One region of the Zhongshania arctica genome, then DNA from elsewhere that is predicted to be linked to it. Evidence: predicted binding sites of a transcription regulator. Region 1 holds the regulator's gene; the other holds the start of a gene.
What was found. The regulator sigma-54, encoded in region 1, starts transcription at its own class of promoters, with help from an activator protein. The targets are predictions, from matches to a motif close to TGGCACANNNNTTGCNNT.

Region 2: the regulator sigma-54 is predicted to act here: its motif matches at 1,733-1,750, upstream of AB4875_RS14905 (sugar transferase).

What each region holds. Positions count from the first base shown of each region.
Region 1 is NZ_JBFRYB010000001.1:1,235,579-1,243,325, reverse strand. It holds gene murA (UDP-N-acetylglucosamine 1-carboxyvinyltransferase) at 1-1,091, opposite strand, end outside; gene AB4875_RS05660 (BolA family protein) at 1,119-1,406, opposite strand; gene AB4875_RS05655 (MlaC/ttg2D family ABC transporter substrate-binding protein) at 1,468-2,139, opposite strand; gene AB4875_RS05650 (KpsF/GutQ family sugar-phosphate isomerase) at 2,379-3,305, shown strand; gene kdsC (3-deoxy-manno-octulosonate-8-phosphatase KdsC) at 3,320-3,841, shown strand; gene lptC (LPS export ABC transporter periplasmic protein LptC) at 3,844-4,413, shown strand; gene lptA (lipopolysaccharide transport periplasmic protein LptA) at 4,400-4,993, shown strand; gene lptB (LPS export ABC transporter ATP-binding protein) at 4,996-5,721, shown strand; gene AB4875_RS05625 (RNA polymerase factor sigma-54) at 5,865-7,361, shown strand; gene hpf (ribosome hibernation-promoting factor, HPF/YfiA family) at 7,439-7,726, shown strand.
Region 2 is NZ_JBFRYB010000001.1:3,292,779-3,300,525, forward strand. It holds gene AB4875_RS14900 (oligosaccharide flippase family protein) at 243-1,481, shown strand; gene AB4875_RS14905 (sugar transferase) at 1,808-2,497, shown strand; gene AB4875_RS14910 (glycosyltransferase family 2 protein) at 2,528-3,574, shown strand; gene AB4875_RS14915 (DUF8692 domain-containing protein) at 3,597-4,304, shown strand; gene AB4875_RS14920 (glycosyltransferase family 2 protein) at 4,534-5,457, opposite strand; gene AB4875_RS14925 (polysaccharide pyruvyl transferase family protein) at 5,457-6,551, opposite strand; gene AB4875_RS14930 (O-antigen ligase family protein) at 6,562-7,747, opposite strand, start outside.

The DNA.
Region 1 (7,747 bases):
TTCAAACGCTCAGTGCCGGTAATCATTGCGGTATTACCCTCAATGCTTATTTTAGCGCCCATTCGATTCATTTCATGGGTTTGAATTAAGCGATTTTCAAATATGGTTTCGGTAACATGCGAAACCCCACTGGCAACTGCGTTCATCGCGGTAAACTGCGCCTGCATGTCGGTGGGAAAACCAGGGTAAGGCATGGTCTTGATATTAACCGCCTTAGGGCGGCGGCCTTCCATATCGAGGGTAATCCAATTGTCACCTGACTCTATTTTAGCACCCGCTTCTTCGAGCTTAACCAAGACCGCCTCAAGCGTTTCCGGACCAATATCGCGCAGACGAATAGAGCCACGAGTGGCGGCAGCCGCAACCAAATACGTTCCCGCCTCGATACGATCCGCCATCACCGAGTAGGTGCACCCGTTTAAGCGCTCAACACCATCAATCGTAATTGTGGCGCTACCGTGGCCGCTAATCTTGGCACCCATCGCAATAAGACAATTGGCTAAATCTACTATTTCTGGCTCTCTTGCCGCGTTTTCGAGTACGGTCCGCCCTTTCGCCAACGTCGCCGCCATAAGTACGTTTTCAGTACCGCCAACGGTAACCATGTCAAATAATACATGCGCACCGCGCAAACCGCCCTCTGGCGCCTGCGCCGTAATATAACCAGCATCAACGTCAATAATAGCGCCCATGGCTTCGAAACCGCGCAAATGCTGATCAACGGGACGACTTCCTATGGCGCAACCGCCGGGAAAAGACACTCGTGCATGACCAAAATGTGCCAGTAAAGGTCCTAACACCAGAATCGACGCCCGCATCGTTCTTACGAGTTCATAAGGCGCGGTGGTTTTGGTGGTGGTTGAACCATTGATTTCGACGCCGAGATTTTCATCGACAATCAGCTCCGTACCCATACTGCGCAACAGCGCAATCATGGTGGTGATATCGTGTAAATGCGGCAGATTGCGCACCATCACCGGTTCACTAGACAGCAATGTCGCAGCCAAAATTGGCAGCGCCGCATTTTTTGAACCGGAAACACGAATTTCGCCGGCCAAGGGGCCGCCGCCAGATATAAGCAACTTATCCATGAAATCTCCTGGAAAATCCGGTGAGCCTTAAGATTGGGCTTCGTCGGGGGTCAAGGCTTTAATATTAATGGCGTGTAAAGAACCATCCCGAATCCATTCATTAACAGCTGCATAGACCAGTTGCTGGCGTTTTACAGCGCGCAAGCCAGAAAAAATCTCGCTGACAACACGCACATCAAAATGGCTGCCGTCGCCATTCACGGCTAATTCACTATTGGGAAAATGTTCCGAAAGACGCTGTTCGATATGTTCTACTTGCATGCCCATCCCGCTGTTACCTGCTACCGCATTACTCAAGCGCAGAATTGTACGCAATTGCGGACACTATGGCGAGGCGAAACCCTAGCAGGCCCCAACCTCGCAAACCGCCAAACCATTACTCAGCGGCCTTTTCCATTACTTCTTGGGGGGCGACCGTCCAGTTATTAATCACTTGATCGATATCACCGTTATACTGCTGCACCGCAGCATTAAATTGATTTTGATATATACGACCCAAATTTAAGCCTTCAATAATCACATTACGCAATTTCCAGTCGCCATCAGACCCCTGACGCAAAGTATAGACAACTTGGTAAGGCTTAGCGCGGTCACCATATATGTCTTGACGCACACCGACGCTACCGGACAAATCAACATCGCTTGCCAGCGGCAGCACTTCAATCCGATTGCCGTTAAAGCCCAGCAAGCCTTTTGAGTAGGTGTTAATCAACCCATCTTTGAAGCTACTGGTAAAGCGAATAACACGCTCGCGAAATTGAGCACGCTCCGCTTCTGTTTTTAGGCTTTCATAGTACCCACGACTACCATATTTACCCATAATGCCGCGGGCAAAACTCTGAAAATCGACCACGTCGTCCATAATACGGCGAACTTCGTCATTAAAACGCTGCGGATCTTTGTCGATATAGCTACGCGCATCCTCAATCACTTTCACCAATTCTTTAGTGGTGTTGGCCACCACTTCATGGGGACCCTTGTCAGCGGCAAAACTCTGCGAAAGCAGGCCAAATACCATGAATACTGCGATTGCTATTTTTTTGAACATACCATCCCCTTAATTTTTATCTGTCCATCATTACCGATAAAACAACGGCCACTGCGAACTTCGACTACATTTTACGCTAATGAATCCCAATTCGGACGTAAGCTAAACCTGTTAATTTGTCACATTGGAAATTATCATACACAACCTTAGCCCCAGCTTAACGGCCGGCACAAATAATCAGGGTACTCTGAGTGACCAACAATCCAAATTTTATCAGTTCCGCGCGACGTGTTATCAACATGGAGCGCGACGCGGTAAGTGTCTTAGCTGATCGCATAGACGAAAGCTTTGAGCGCGCCTGCAATATTTTATTGTCATGCAAGGGGCGCGTGGTGGTGACTGGCATGGGCAAGTCCGGCCACATCGGCAATAAAATTGCGGCCACCCTCGCGAGCACTGGCACCCCAGCATTTTTTGTTCACCCCGGCGAAGCCAGCCACGGTGACTTGGGCATGATCACCGCAGGCGACGTTGTCATCGCCCTATCTAATTCAGGCACTACCGCTGAACTCATTACTATTCTGCCCTTGCTGAAACTTCTCGCCGTACCCGTTATCGCCCTAACGGGTAACCCGGCTTCAGAGCTTGCGATCACTGCCGACGTGCATTTAAACGTGGGCGTTAAAGAAGAAGCCTGCCCGCTAAATCTCGCTCCTACGTCAAGCACCACCGTCACTTTGGTGATGGGTGATGCACTGGCTATCGCTCTACTAGAAGCCCGCGGGTTTACTGCCAACGACTTCGCAATGTCTCACCCTGGCGGCGCGCTGGGCCGGCGCCTACTGCTAAAAATAGATACCATTATGCATACCGGCGAGTCGATACCCTCGGTTCAATTAGGCTGCGCCTTAAGCAGAGCACTGCTAGAAATGAGCAGCAAAGGCCTGGGTATGACGGCGGTGGTAGATGCTAAGGGAGCACTCATTGGCATTTTCACTGATGGCGACTTGCGCCGCGCCATTGATCGCGGCATAGATATACATAGCAGTCCAATTGATGACATTATGACTCGCAACTGCCGCACTATTCGCCCGGGAACCATGGCAGCAGAAGCGCTGCGTATCATGGAAGATAATAAAATTACTGTTTTGGTAGCAGTCGACGCTGACCACAAACCCGTTGGCGTCATCCATACTCACGACCTGCTCAAGGCAGGCGTTGCTTAGAGAATACAGAACTGATGCAAAGTGTTATCGAGAAAGCAAAATCCATCAAACTATTGGTTATGGACGTCGACGGCGTACTCACTGATGGCAGTCTTTATTTTGGAAATAGCGGCGAAGAAATCAAAGGCTTTAGTATTCTTGACGGTTTGGGCATAAAGCTACTGCGCGACGCCGGCATCAAACCCGCCATTATTACCGGCCGCAGTTCCGAGCTGCTTAAACGACGCGCAGCTGAGCTAAAAATTGATTTGATCTATCAGGGCCGCGAAGACAAACTTGTCGCTCTTGAAGAGCTGCGCAATGATCTCGGACTCAGTTTTGAAGAAATAGCCTATGTTGGCGACGATCTCCCAGATTTATCAGCCATCCGCCAGGCGGGCTTGGGCATCACCGTAGCCAATGGTCACTACTACGTCGCACGGCATGCCGACTGGCAAACTAAAGCGGCAGGTGGCAGCGGCGCAGTCAGAGAAATATGCGAACTGATCTTAAAAGCGCAAGGCAAACTAAACGACGCCTTAGAGCAATATCTTTGAATATGAAAAGCTTTAACGTCTTCACGCTACTTTCGCTGCTCTCCGCTTTTACCGCGTTCGCCGGGACAGTGATCTATCTGACCCAATATAGCGAAAGCGGCAAGTTGAGTATTAGCGGTGAATTTAAAGCCGTCGCCGATGCCGACTCGCACCTCAGCAACGTAAACGGAATAAAATACAGCGCCAATGGCGACATTGCCTACCAATGGCGCGCCAGCAGTGCAGAGCGTTTAATTTCCGATGGTTCGGTTAGCCTAAAAGAACCCTTCTACATCGGTAACATCGCCGAACAGCGGCCATGGACTGCGAGCGCGCTATCCGGGCAGCTTTCGCAAGATGGCGACAAACTCATCCTCACCGATACCGTGGTGGTGAAAGACCTCATACGCCAAGCAGAAATAAGCACCGAAGCACTGAATATAAATCTCGAAAACAGTGAGGTAAGTACGCCGCTGGCACTTACTCTCAAATTACGTAATGGCAAAACACACTCAATTGGCATGCAAGCAAGCCTGAAGGATGAGCGCGTTGAACTGCTAAATCAGGTAAAAGGTCGCTATGAACCCTACTAAAGCCGCACTCGGTGCCGCGCTTTTGCTCAGTGTAAGTCAATATTCACTCAGCCTTCCCGATGACCGTAAACAGGCGATCAACCTAAGCTCAGATCGCGCGGTATACGAGAAAAATCAGGGCATTTACATCGGCAACGTCAATATGAGCCAAGGCTCATTAAAAATTCGCGCCGATAAACTCACCATCGTTGAATCCGACCGCAAGGTCGAAAAAGTCATCGCCGAGGGCACACCCGCCTACTTTGAACAGCAACCCCGAGCTGACGAAGGTGTCGTTATTGCCACCGCCCAGCGCATCGAATATAGCCTGCAAGAAGAGGAAATATTGCTTCAAAGAAATGCTTCTATCACCCATCAGGGTTCGAAAATCTCGGGGGATAGAGTGGTGTATAGCGGCCGCAAACAAATGGTTATCGCCGATGGCGGCAGCAATGACAAAGAAAATCGAGTCAAAATGACATTGCAACCTCAGGCGGTGCCTGACGACGCCCAAGCCGCACAAAAAGACATCAGCCCTGCGGCCATTGTGCAAGCGCCAGAAGATGCCAATGCAACCGCTGCCCCAAAGGACGCTAACTAGCCATGCCTGTTCTACAAGCTAAGAATCTCGCCAAGGCCTATAAAGGCCGCGAAATCATAAAAGACGTATCCCTCACTATTCGCAGCGGTGAAATTGTCGGCTTACTGGGACCAAATGGGGCGGGTAAAACCACCTGTTTCTACATGATCGTTGGCATTGTGAACGCCGACCGCGGCACGATTCAACTCGATGATAGCGACCTCACCAAACTCTCTATTCAGGGGCGCGCCAAACACGGGGTGGGGTATTTACCCCAGGAAGCCTCGATCTTTCGCAAACTCAGCGTTGCTGACAACATTATGGCCATTCTTGAAACCCGCCGAGATCTCAATCGCAGCCAGCGCAAAGACAAGCTTGAAGCGCTACTACAAGAATTCCACATCACCCACATTCGTAAGTCTCAAGGAATGGCGCTGTCTGGCGGCGAGCGCAGACGGGTGGAGATTGCCCGCGCACTGGCGACCGAGCCTAGCTTTATACTGCTCGACGAACCCTTTGCAGGGGTAGACCCTATTTCGGTAAACGACATTCAAAATATCATTCGGCACCTGCAAGCTCGGGGTATTGGGGTATTGATCACCGACCACAATGTCCGCGAAACACTGGATATTTGTGACAAGGCGTATATTGTCGGCGAGGGGCGCATTGTGGCCGAAGGCAACGCCGAAGCGGTGCTCAATAGCCAGATCGTTCGTGATATTTACCTCGGCGACAAATTTACGCTGTAAGTACTGTTCTGTATAAATGAATCGGCACAGGTATTGCAGGGAAACCGTGTCGCGACTACACTGACATAGAGGCATATCACGTGCCGGTAGAACGAAATTTCGTTCGCATTACCACTTAATTCACGTTGTAGAAGTCACCGCCTATGAAACAATCGCTACAGCTAAAAGTCGGCCAAAGCCTGACAATGACACCCCAGCTGCAGCAGGCAATTCGTCTATTACAACTGTCCACTTTAGACCTTCAGCAAGAAATTCAATCAGCGCTAGATTCTAACCCACTACTGGAAATCAGTGATGACGACGGCGACATAGAAGTCAATATCGAACCGACTTCCGCCGAACCCAAAAAACCTGAAAAAGCCAGTGACAACGAGATAGAAGCGCCTCTGCCTGAAGCAGATACTGAATGGGCAGAGCGCAGCGACATTCCCGAAGACCTGCCGGTCGACAGCCAATGGGATGACGTATTCCAAACCAGCGGCAGTGGCAGTAGCTCGGGCAGCGGCGCCTCGGGCGAAGACAATGACTACAACAACGATTATCGAAATTCCAGCTCAGATTCACTTCAAGACCACCTGCGCTGGCAGCTCAATCTGAGCCGCTTATCTGATATTGACCAAATGATCGCCGCCGCGATTATCGATGCCATCGATGAAAAAGGCCGGCTGACGGTAAGCCCAGAGGAACTGGTAGAAGGTTTTAATAGCGATGCGATAGAAATTGAAGAGGTGAACGCTGTTTTACACCTCATCCAACAATTTGATCCGCCTGGCGTTGGCGGCAGAGACCTGCAGGAATGCCTTTTAATCCAGCTCAAACAGCTGCCCCAGAATACGCCTTACGCTGAAGAAGCCTGCCTAGTAGTTAGCCAGTATATGGCACAACTGGGCAACCGCGATTACAACCAAATTATGCGCCGCTGTCGTCTCAAAGAAGAGCAGTTGCGCGATATTTTAAAACTTATCCAATCACTAGACCCCACTCCTGGTAACGCGATTGGCAGCGACGACACTGAATACGTTATTCCCGATGTTTTTGTTAGCAAAAAAGAAGGTCGCTGGTTAGTAGAACTAAATCCAGACATTGCGCCCAAAATTCAAATAAATGCCCAATATGCGTCACTGGCTCGCCAAAGCAGTAATAGCAGTGATAATGACTATATTCGCGACAATCTCCAAGAGGCACGCTGGTTCATTAAAAGTCTTATTAGTCGCAATGAAACCCTAATGAAAGTAGCGACCAAGATAGTCGAATACCAACGCGGCTTTCTTGAATATGGCGAAGAGGCAATGAAGCCACTCGTATTGCACGACATTGCCGAAGCCGTCGGTATGCATGAATCCACCATCTCGCGGGTCACCACGCAAAAATACATGCACACGCCACGCGGTATTTTTGAACTAAAATTCTTTTTCTCAAGCCATGTATCTACAGATACTGGCGGCGAGTGCTCAAGCACGGCGATACGCGCCTTAATTAAAAAATTGGTGGCCGCAGAAAACCCTCGCAAACCCTTAAGCGACAGTAAAATAACAGACTTGCTTGGCGAACAGGGTATTCAAGTTGCGCGGCGTACCATTGCAAAATACAGAGAATCACTGGTTATTCCGCCCTCAAATGAGCGGAAGCGACTAGTATAATGTAGTGATCTAAGGATCACTGCTAGCAGCGACTCGCCGCGAGGCGCCAGCATTTTTAAGCGATGAAGGAGCAAATTATGCAGATTACTGTAAGTGGTCATCACGTAGACGTTACCCCCGCCCTCCGCGATTATGTAAACAATAAGCTGACAAAACTGCAGCGACACTTTGACAATATCACCAATACTGACGTCACTCTGACGGTAGAAAAACTCGTTCAAAAGGCCGAGGCGACGGTGCATGTTGCCGGCGCAGATTTATTTGCAACCTGTGAATCAGAAGACATGTACGCGGCAATTGACAGTCTAACCGACAAGCTTGATCGTCAATTAATTAAACACAAAGAGAAATCGCTGGGCCGCTAAGGCCTTCGGTTCCAAACGCAG
Region 2 (7,747 bases), 2.1 Mb from region 1:
ACACCCTGGCGAAACGGCTCAATCACCGCCGGATTCGAAAGCGGAATATCCCCCCTTATTTAAATCAGTTCAATATGCTTTGCAAAATGCGAATCAATCTTGAATTGAGCGACTCTGCAACACCAAAAATTAATATTTCCCATATAAAACATAGACTTAAAATATCACAGTAGTGGCCCAGTCATTGCTTAACTAGCGCGTATGCACCGTAACTAGCGATTAAGTAACTCGAGACAAGAAATATGACTGAACATATCGGATTCCTAAGAAACCTTAGCTGGATCGCCGCTGGTGAAATGATGGTGAGAGTATCGCGTCTAATTACTACCTTAGTATTGGCCCGCTACTTAAGCCTTAATGATTACGGGCTAGCGGCCTTAGCGATAGCAACAGCTGAAATAGTCCGCGTTCTCGCTAGCAACGGTATTGGTAATTTAATCGTCAAAGCCGAAAACCACAAACTGGCCGTGGTGAGTGCCACCGTATTTTGGCTAAATTTGGCCTTAGGGCTAGTAATGTTTGCATTGCAGTACTCCCTTTCACCGCATATCGCCGCTCTATACAACGCACCCGTGCTGTCAGACCTTCTTCGAGCTCTCTCTGTCACGCACCTAATTTATCCTTTTGCCATGGTGCAATTCAATCTACTACAGCGCAGCAATCGCATGAAGGAAGCCGGGCTAATAATGGGCCTGACAGTAACTGCTGACAATCTCATTGCTGCTGGCCTCGCGATTGCAGGCTTCGGTGTATGGTCGGTTATTTGGCCAAAAATCGGTGCAGCCTTAGTCTGGGTGATCGTTATAAACCGACAAGTAACTTGGCAACCACGCTGGCAGCTTGCTCTCTCTGAACTTAAATCTATGCGCCGCTATTCTGGAGGCGTATTAATGGCTGAATGCCTACGAAACGGACGCAATCAAATTGACCTATTCATATTGGGACGAGTACTGAGTCCGGATCTATTTGGGCTATATGCCTTTGCAAGAAATGCTGGACTAGGCATTAGCTTGTCACTAACACAGGGATTTAATACTGCATTACTCCCTAAGCTATGCGAAGCACAGCGCTCAGGAGAAAACCTTGTTAAGAGCTATATCAGCGCGCTAAAAACCGGGATGACTTTCATCGCGCCAATTATCTTATTGCAAGCCGTCCTAGCCCCCATATATGTACCGTTACTATTTGGCGAACAGTGGGCCGATGCCAGCTTACTGATCAGCTGCCTTTGCCTGTCGGCAATACCACGCATGATATTTGAATCGGGCAGTATGTTTTTCAGGGCGGGCAATGATTTAAGAAAAGAAAATATATTAGCCATCACTTTCACCTCAGTATTCTGTGTGGCTATTGTCTTCGCGGCGCAATGGGGTGCACTGACAGTCACGATGACAATGATTGCCCTCTACCTGCTTGCCGCTATCGTATTAATAGAAGGTCTCGTTTCAAAAGATTACAACAGCCACAGAGCTCTGGCGTAGTTACATCAATTAAACCCCACTTCTGCATTTTCCTAGCTCTAAAAAACTGAGTCATTCCTTGAGCGCCTCCGGCGCTCTTTCCTCGAAAAATATTAAATTTTAGCAAAGCACACACAAGATATTTCAACTATTGAAATTTGCCATTTTTTTTGCGTTGCAATTTGCAAATCCAACCGATAAATAAAAATAAAAACCACCTGAATTCTATTTAAAATCGTTATAAAACAACAGCTTAAATTATAAATACAAGATGGCACACCGGTTGCAAAACTAAGAGTAAAGGCAAGTTATATAACTTTCCAACATTTGTTTTCAGGAGTTCAACCATGCAAAAAGTAAATAAAAAACCCTCAACGCTTACTCCGAAAGATATGTCATCTTTAGTGATCCCCCTACTCTCATTGCCTCTGTGGATCTACCGCAAGGGATATAAGCGGGCATACGATGTGACGGGCAGCGTGCTTCTTATTATCGCACTATCTCCCTTACTACTATTGACCGCAGTGGCAATTGTCTTAGGAAGCAAGGGCGGCATATTCTTCCGCCAGCAGCGTGTTGGTGAAAACGGTCAGCTCTTCGCGATGATCAAGTTTCGCTCAATGAGCACTGATCCCCAGTTACACGCCAAAGTTGCATCTATGGAGAGTGACCGTGACGGAGTATGTAGAAAATTCGTCAATGACCCACGAGTTACTCGCGTTGGACACATCATCCGCAAATTATCCATTGACGAGTTACCCCAATTAATTAACGTCCTGCGGGGCGAAATGTCATTAATCGGCCCCCGTCCCGCATTAGTTTCAGAGGTTGAACAATACAGCGAATACGACCGTCTTCGCTTAAAGGCCTTACCTGGAATTTCTGGACTTTGGCAGGTATCTGGTCGCGCCGACCTTAGCTTCGCTGAACAAATAGATTTGGATCTTCGTTATATCCGCGAACGAAATTTGTTCACTGATATCGCCATCACCCTAAAAACAATACCCGCGGTTCTATTCGGCGCCGGCGCTTATTAATCCCCTCTATATCGAATAAGGAGACAAACCATGGATTTCATTGATAAAGCATTCGAAAACAAGCTAAAAGCTGAAATGCTAGACCTAACTAGAGCGCCATTAGTTAGTGTAGTTATTCCAATGTATAACGCAGCAAAATACCTACCTGCCTGCCTTAATTCGGTATTAGAGCAAAGCTACCGCAACCTAGAAATCATTTGTGTAGACGACGGTTCACCAGATAACTGCGCGGATATCGTGAACAGCTATGATGACAATCGTATTGTATTAGTGAAGCAAAATAATAGAGGTTTGGCAGGTGCAAGAAACACAGGAATTCGCTGGGCAAAGGGCGACTTTGTGGCTCTATTAGATGCAGATGATACCTGGTTCCCTAAGAAGATAGAGATACATGTATCGCACTTGCGTGCGAACCCTGACATCGGCATCAGCTATAGCGGATCTCAGTTTATCGACGAGGCCGGAACAGACATGAAAATTGGTCAGTATCCAAAGCATAAAAATATAAGTGCAGACGATATATTCTGCCGCAACCCAGTGGGCAATGGATCCGCACCAGTACTACGCAAAGCGGTGTTTTCGGAGATCGCTTTTTTTAGCCCCGAACACGGTCATGCCGACGCTATGTACTTTGACGAGAGTTTTCGCCAATCCGAAGATGTTGAATGCTGGCTGAGAATTGCACTATCAACCAAGTGGAAATTTGAAGGGGTGAATGAGGTATTAACATATTATCGAGTAAATGGTGGCGGTCTTTCTGCAAACTGGCAGAAGCAGCTTGCAGCATGGGAGCGATCAGTAGAAAAAAATCGACAGATAGATCCTGATTTTGTCGCCAAGTGGGAATCCTTGGCTCGGGCCTATCAGTACCGTTACTTAGCTCGCCGCGCTATCCAGTCTAGAGATGCTAGTAGCGCAAGAATGTTAACTTTGCTGGCGTTCAAGTCGAACAGTAGCATCATTGTCAAAGATTTTAGTCGCAGCGCTATAACGGCAACATGCGCAATTCTTCTTTCGATATTATCCACACCACAGTATGAAGCCCTTGAGCGCCAGGCAATGGGTATTCCAGCTTAAGCCAAATAAAGTTGAGGTCAGTATGGATAAGCCAATTCTGCACAGTAAATTAATTATTCGTCGTCGGGTCGAGGTCGCTAAGTTTCGACCAGAACGACTCAAGCAACCTATGATTATTGGTTTAATAGTCATTCTACTGACGATAATGATAAGTCGAGAAACAGGGCTGAGTTTTTCCACCTTAAGCGAAGATGCCGGTATGTCAGACACTAAAACCTGGCTGACTGGCGCTCTGTCTACCCTTGGAATAATATTATTAGCGATTGCAGCGGGCATCATGTTATTCACAGCTGGATTTCGTAAACAGCTGGGAATATCAAAACGTAGTAGCGCAGGGTTTTGGTTATCAATATGTACCATAGTACTCATGCTAGATGATGCATTTCAACTTCATGAGACCCTAGCTGGAGAGTTATTTGGTATGTCAGACTGGATTATTCAGATGGCGATTGGCCTGATGATTATTCTCGTGCTGTGCCTGTTTCGGAGTGCCATTCAAAGCTCCTTTATTTTTGCACTACCTGCAATTAGCTTTTGGGCTGGATCGGTTTTGTTTGATTTAGTGTCTGCCGAGTTCTCCTGGTCTTCAGTACTAATGGAAGACAGTTTCAAATTATTGGGTATTTGTTGCTGGCTCCAATTTTCGATTGACATTGGCAATCGGAGTCTACGCGACATAATAGACACAACATCAAGTAGACAACGTGATACAACGAGAAAACCTTTGTAAAAAAAAGGGGGGGGGATGTCCAGCGTGCTCTTAATAGATATGACTTTATTATCCTCAGCCCAGCAACTCAAAACTGGGCGAAGAAATCCAAGCAAGCTTTAGCCTTCACTCCCTCGTGTACAAAGGATAGAATTCAATCGGTAGATCAGCTATCTAAAAACGTGGTTCTATCGATGTAACATTAATAAACTGAAATTCCCCCACGCAAACACGCAGCAACAAAATAATTTCAGCTAAAGATCCGAATAATTTCCCACTTAAGTCGCTTCAGAGGCAAGAGCCTTGTTCTAGAATCACGCAGTAAGGGAAGCACTGCTTCGGATTTGCCGGCGCGAATATTCAACTGAGCAATATGTAAAATGTGATTCGCCGTCAAACGCAGCATATCCTGCTTGCGTGAATCAGCGGAGTTCATTGCGTGAGCAAGAAGTCTTTTACTGAATGGACATTCGCTATCTGGAGGGTTTGTTAAACAGGCACGATTATCAGCATCTTGAAGATAATAGGAAGAAACTCGCTGGGAAAACGCCATAGAATAACGGTAGGCGATACGCACCCACATATCCTGATCCTCCCCCATTGGCTCGCCTTCTGGAAAGCCTCCAACTTGCTTTAAAACCACCGCCGGAACACACGCACAAGAGGGTGTGATCGGTAGTTCACCCCTGCTGGCAACGGCGAAGAAATCATACTCAAACTGGGCCGAGCGTCGTTGCAATGCATTGAATTTGGGTTGTATGACAATGTCGTCGCCTTTCTGATAGCGATGAGCGTAGGCGGTAGAGTAAGCACCACATTGAGGAAAAGCAATCAACAAGCTATCAATTTCCGACAATAAGTACGGAGCCCACAAATCATCTCCGTCCAGGAATACAATGTACTCGCCCTTCGCCTCAGAAATACCGGTATTACGTGCTTTAGACACTCCACCGTTGGCTTGGCAAATAAGCCTTATTCGGGTATCGAGCTGGCTATACTCGCGGACGATGTCGGGCCCTTTATCGGAAGATCCATCATCGACTACAACAACTTCAAAGTCTGAAACGGTCTGCGCAACTATTGAATCAAGCGTGTCTCCGATGTGGCCGGCCTTATTATACAAAGGCACAACTACAGAATACTTCGGCAACTGCATATCGCTGTTCTCAGTCATCAATAGCTGCTCCAATTACTCATTGCTTTTTCTGCTGCTGCACCAATAGCTAGTTGCGGGAATGTATAATCGTCAGCCAATATTCTCGCTAAACTTGTCTCTAGCTTCGCACCATCTATATCAATAGTGTCCATGCCAAAGTCTTCACTTTGCCCTATATCTCGGCACCAATTATGACACTTAGGGTGGTAATTCAACACGATCGCCGGGGTCCCACTTAAATACGCAAATACTGCAGCGTGTAAACGCATTGCCAAAATACCACGCAAACGACTAATTTGATTCACCGCGCGCATCGGGTCAGCTGCATAATGAATAATTTCACAGGGTATATTCTTTAATTTTTGTCGAAGATCTTGATGCACGGGGTGATCGCCCAAATCAGGATGTCCGTTAAAGTCGATTAATCTAACTTCAAACTTCTCCTGCTTGTAGAGTTTGTTCAATGTATTGGCAATAACACTATTTCGATGTAACTCTGCGTTTTCGTCACCACTAAAACGCTCTACCGGGCACAACGCAACGCCAATCGCATTATCTCGATTTGGCGCCAAAGCAGACACAAAGTCAGGCTCAATACTCATGCCAGGTGCTAGATCGAAAGTGAGGGCCACATTGGCATTCGGTGCAATACTACGAGCAATGTCAAAGCTGACGCGATCGCGCAGGCCTGTAAAATCACATCGATTTAGAAAATCAGCACAAACTCGCTCCGCCTCGGAGTCAACAAAAGGGCCGAGACCAACCCCAACTGCACAATGCTTGTTACTGCCTGCAAGCTTCAAATATTGCAATTTCTGCCGTATGTCTTTAGCCGTATGAAAAACGGAACCACCACCAATCACTATATGGCGACTATTCGTTGCTGCGATATACTTTAAAATCCGATCATGGCCTCTAAATTTCTGTTTTTTACTTTGAATAGCTGAAATATTCAAGGCATGACAAACATCACTGCCTCTCGCTGCGGTGGCTGCAATATTATTAGCCATTAGATGACGTCGCGCGCCAGCTGCCGCTGCCGCCATCAACATATCATCACCGGTATTGTGCATGCCGTAGTAACCGACCAATAGAGCGTCAAAACGTTTCATAGAACTATTCCTAAATACGGCCAACGCCGTTCCTTCGTTGCTGTTTCTCTATTATGGCTTTTGATAAGGTGTCGTTGCGAAATGCGATACCAATCAATACTAATGCGGGCCAAAAAAGATAAGCCAACATCTCAATATTTTCGCCAAAACTAAACATGATCAATATGAGAACACAAGAAAGTGCAGCCTGCGCCGTTCGGCAGTTTTGCGCCTGCACCAAAAGTAACATCAAGGTTACAGCCATAGGAATTAATAACGCTAAAAACCCAACAATACCTTTTACAAACAACAAGCCGTACCAACTGTGATGCGAGCCTATAGGCATATACTCTACTAGATGAGGCCCTCGCTCAACGACTCCGTGCCCCCAGATGGGTGCCTCATCTCGCCAGCGCTGGATAGCAATACGTGCCAATGCTGCGCGAACGCGACTAGACCCAGCACGCGCCGACTTGAACTCCTCAACTGATGATTCTGCAAAGTTCATAAGCTGTGTCGCGACAACAGCCATGGTAGAAACACCAACGCCGCCGCTTATCCATAGTGCAGGCGAATTGAGTTTTGAAATAAAATATACCGCTGGCGAAACAAACAACATTGCTACCAAGCCGGCGCGAGATTGGCACATTAATACCATTGCAATACTGCCCAAGATACCTATCCATCGCCAACGCACGTTCTGCTCTTTCAACGCAAAGACGAAATAGAAATTGGCCAATAGGCCTGCCGCCGGCGCCCAGGGTGTAAAGAATCTCCACCGCGGCCCTAGAGACTCTGGATTTATTCCATATAACTGAAACTCGAAAAACTCGGGACCGGGCCCACCAATAATTTTCAGTGGCGAGATATAAATCGTACCTGGAATCGGAGTGTAGGCAGCTACAACAAACAGCGGTATTAACAGTAATGTATGTAAACAAATTACACAGCAAGCCCGATATATTAACTCAGCTCGGATTGGTAAGGTTGCACCGATCATGATGAATAGGGCCAACAGGGCCCAGCCCTTTGCCCAGCCGATACTGGATTTTATAATTGCGGGAATACCTAGATAAAAATCTAAATGGCCTATCAGCAAGGCGACTTCCATCACAAGCATACCAACTACCCAAAGCATGACCACAGGATGAGGCTCAACCTGAATACTTTTTGCCCGCATAGACTGAGGCAACCAGAAATTGTATACCCAGTACATT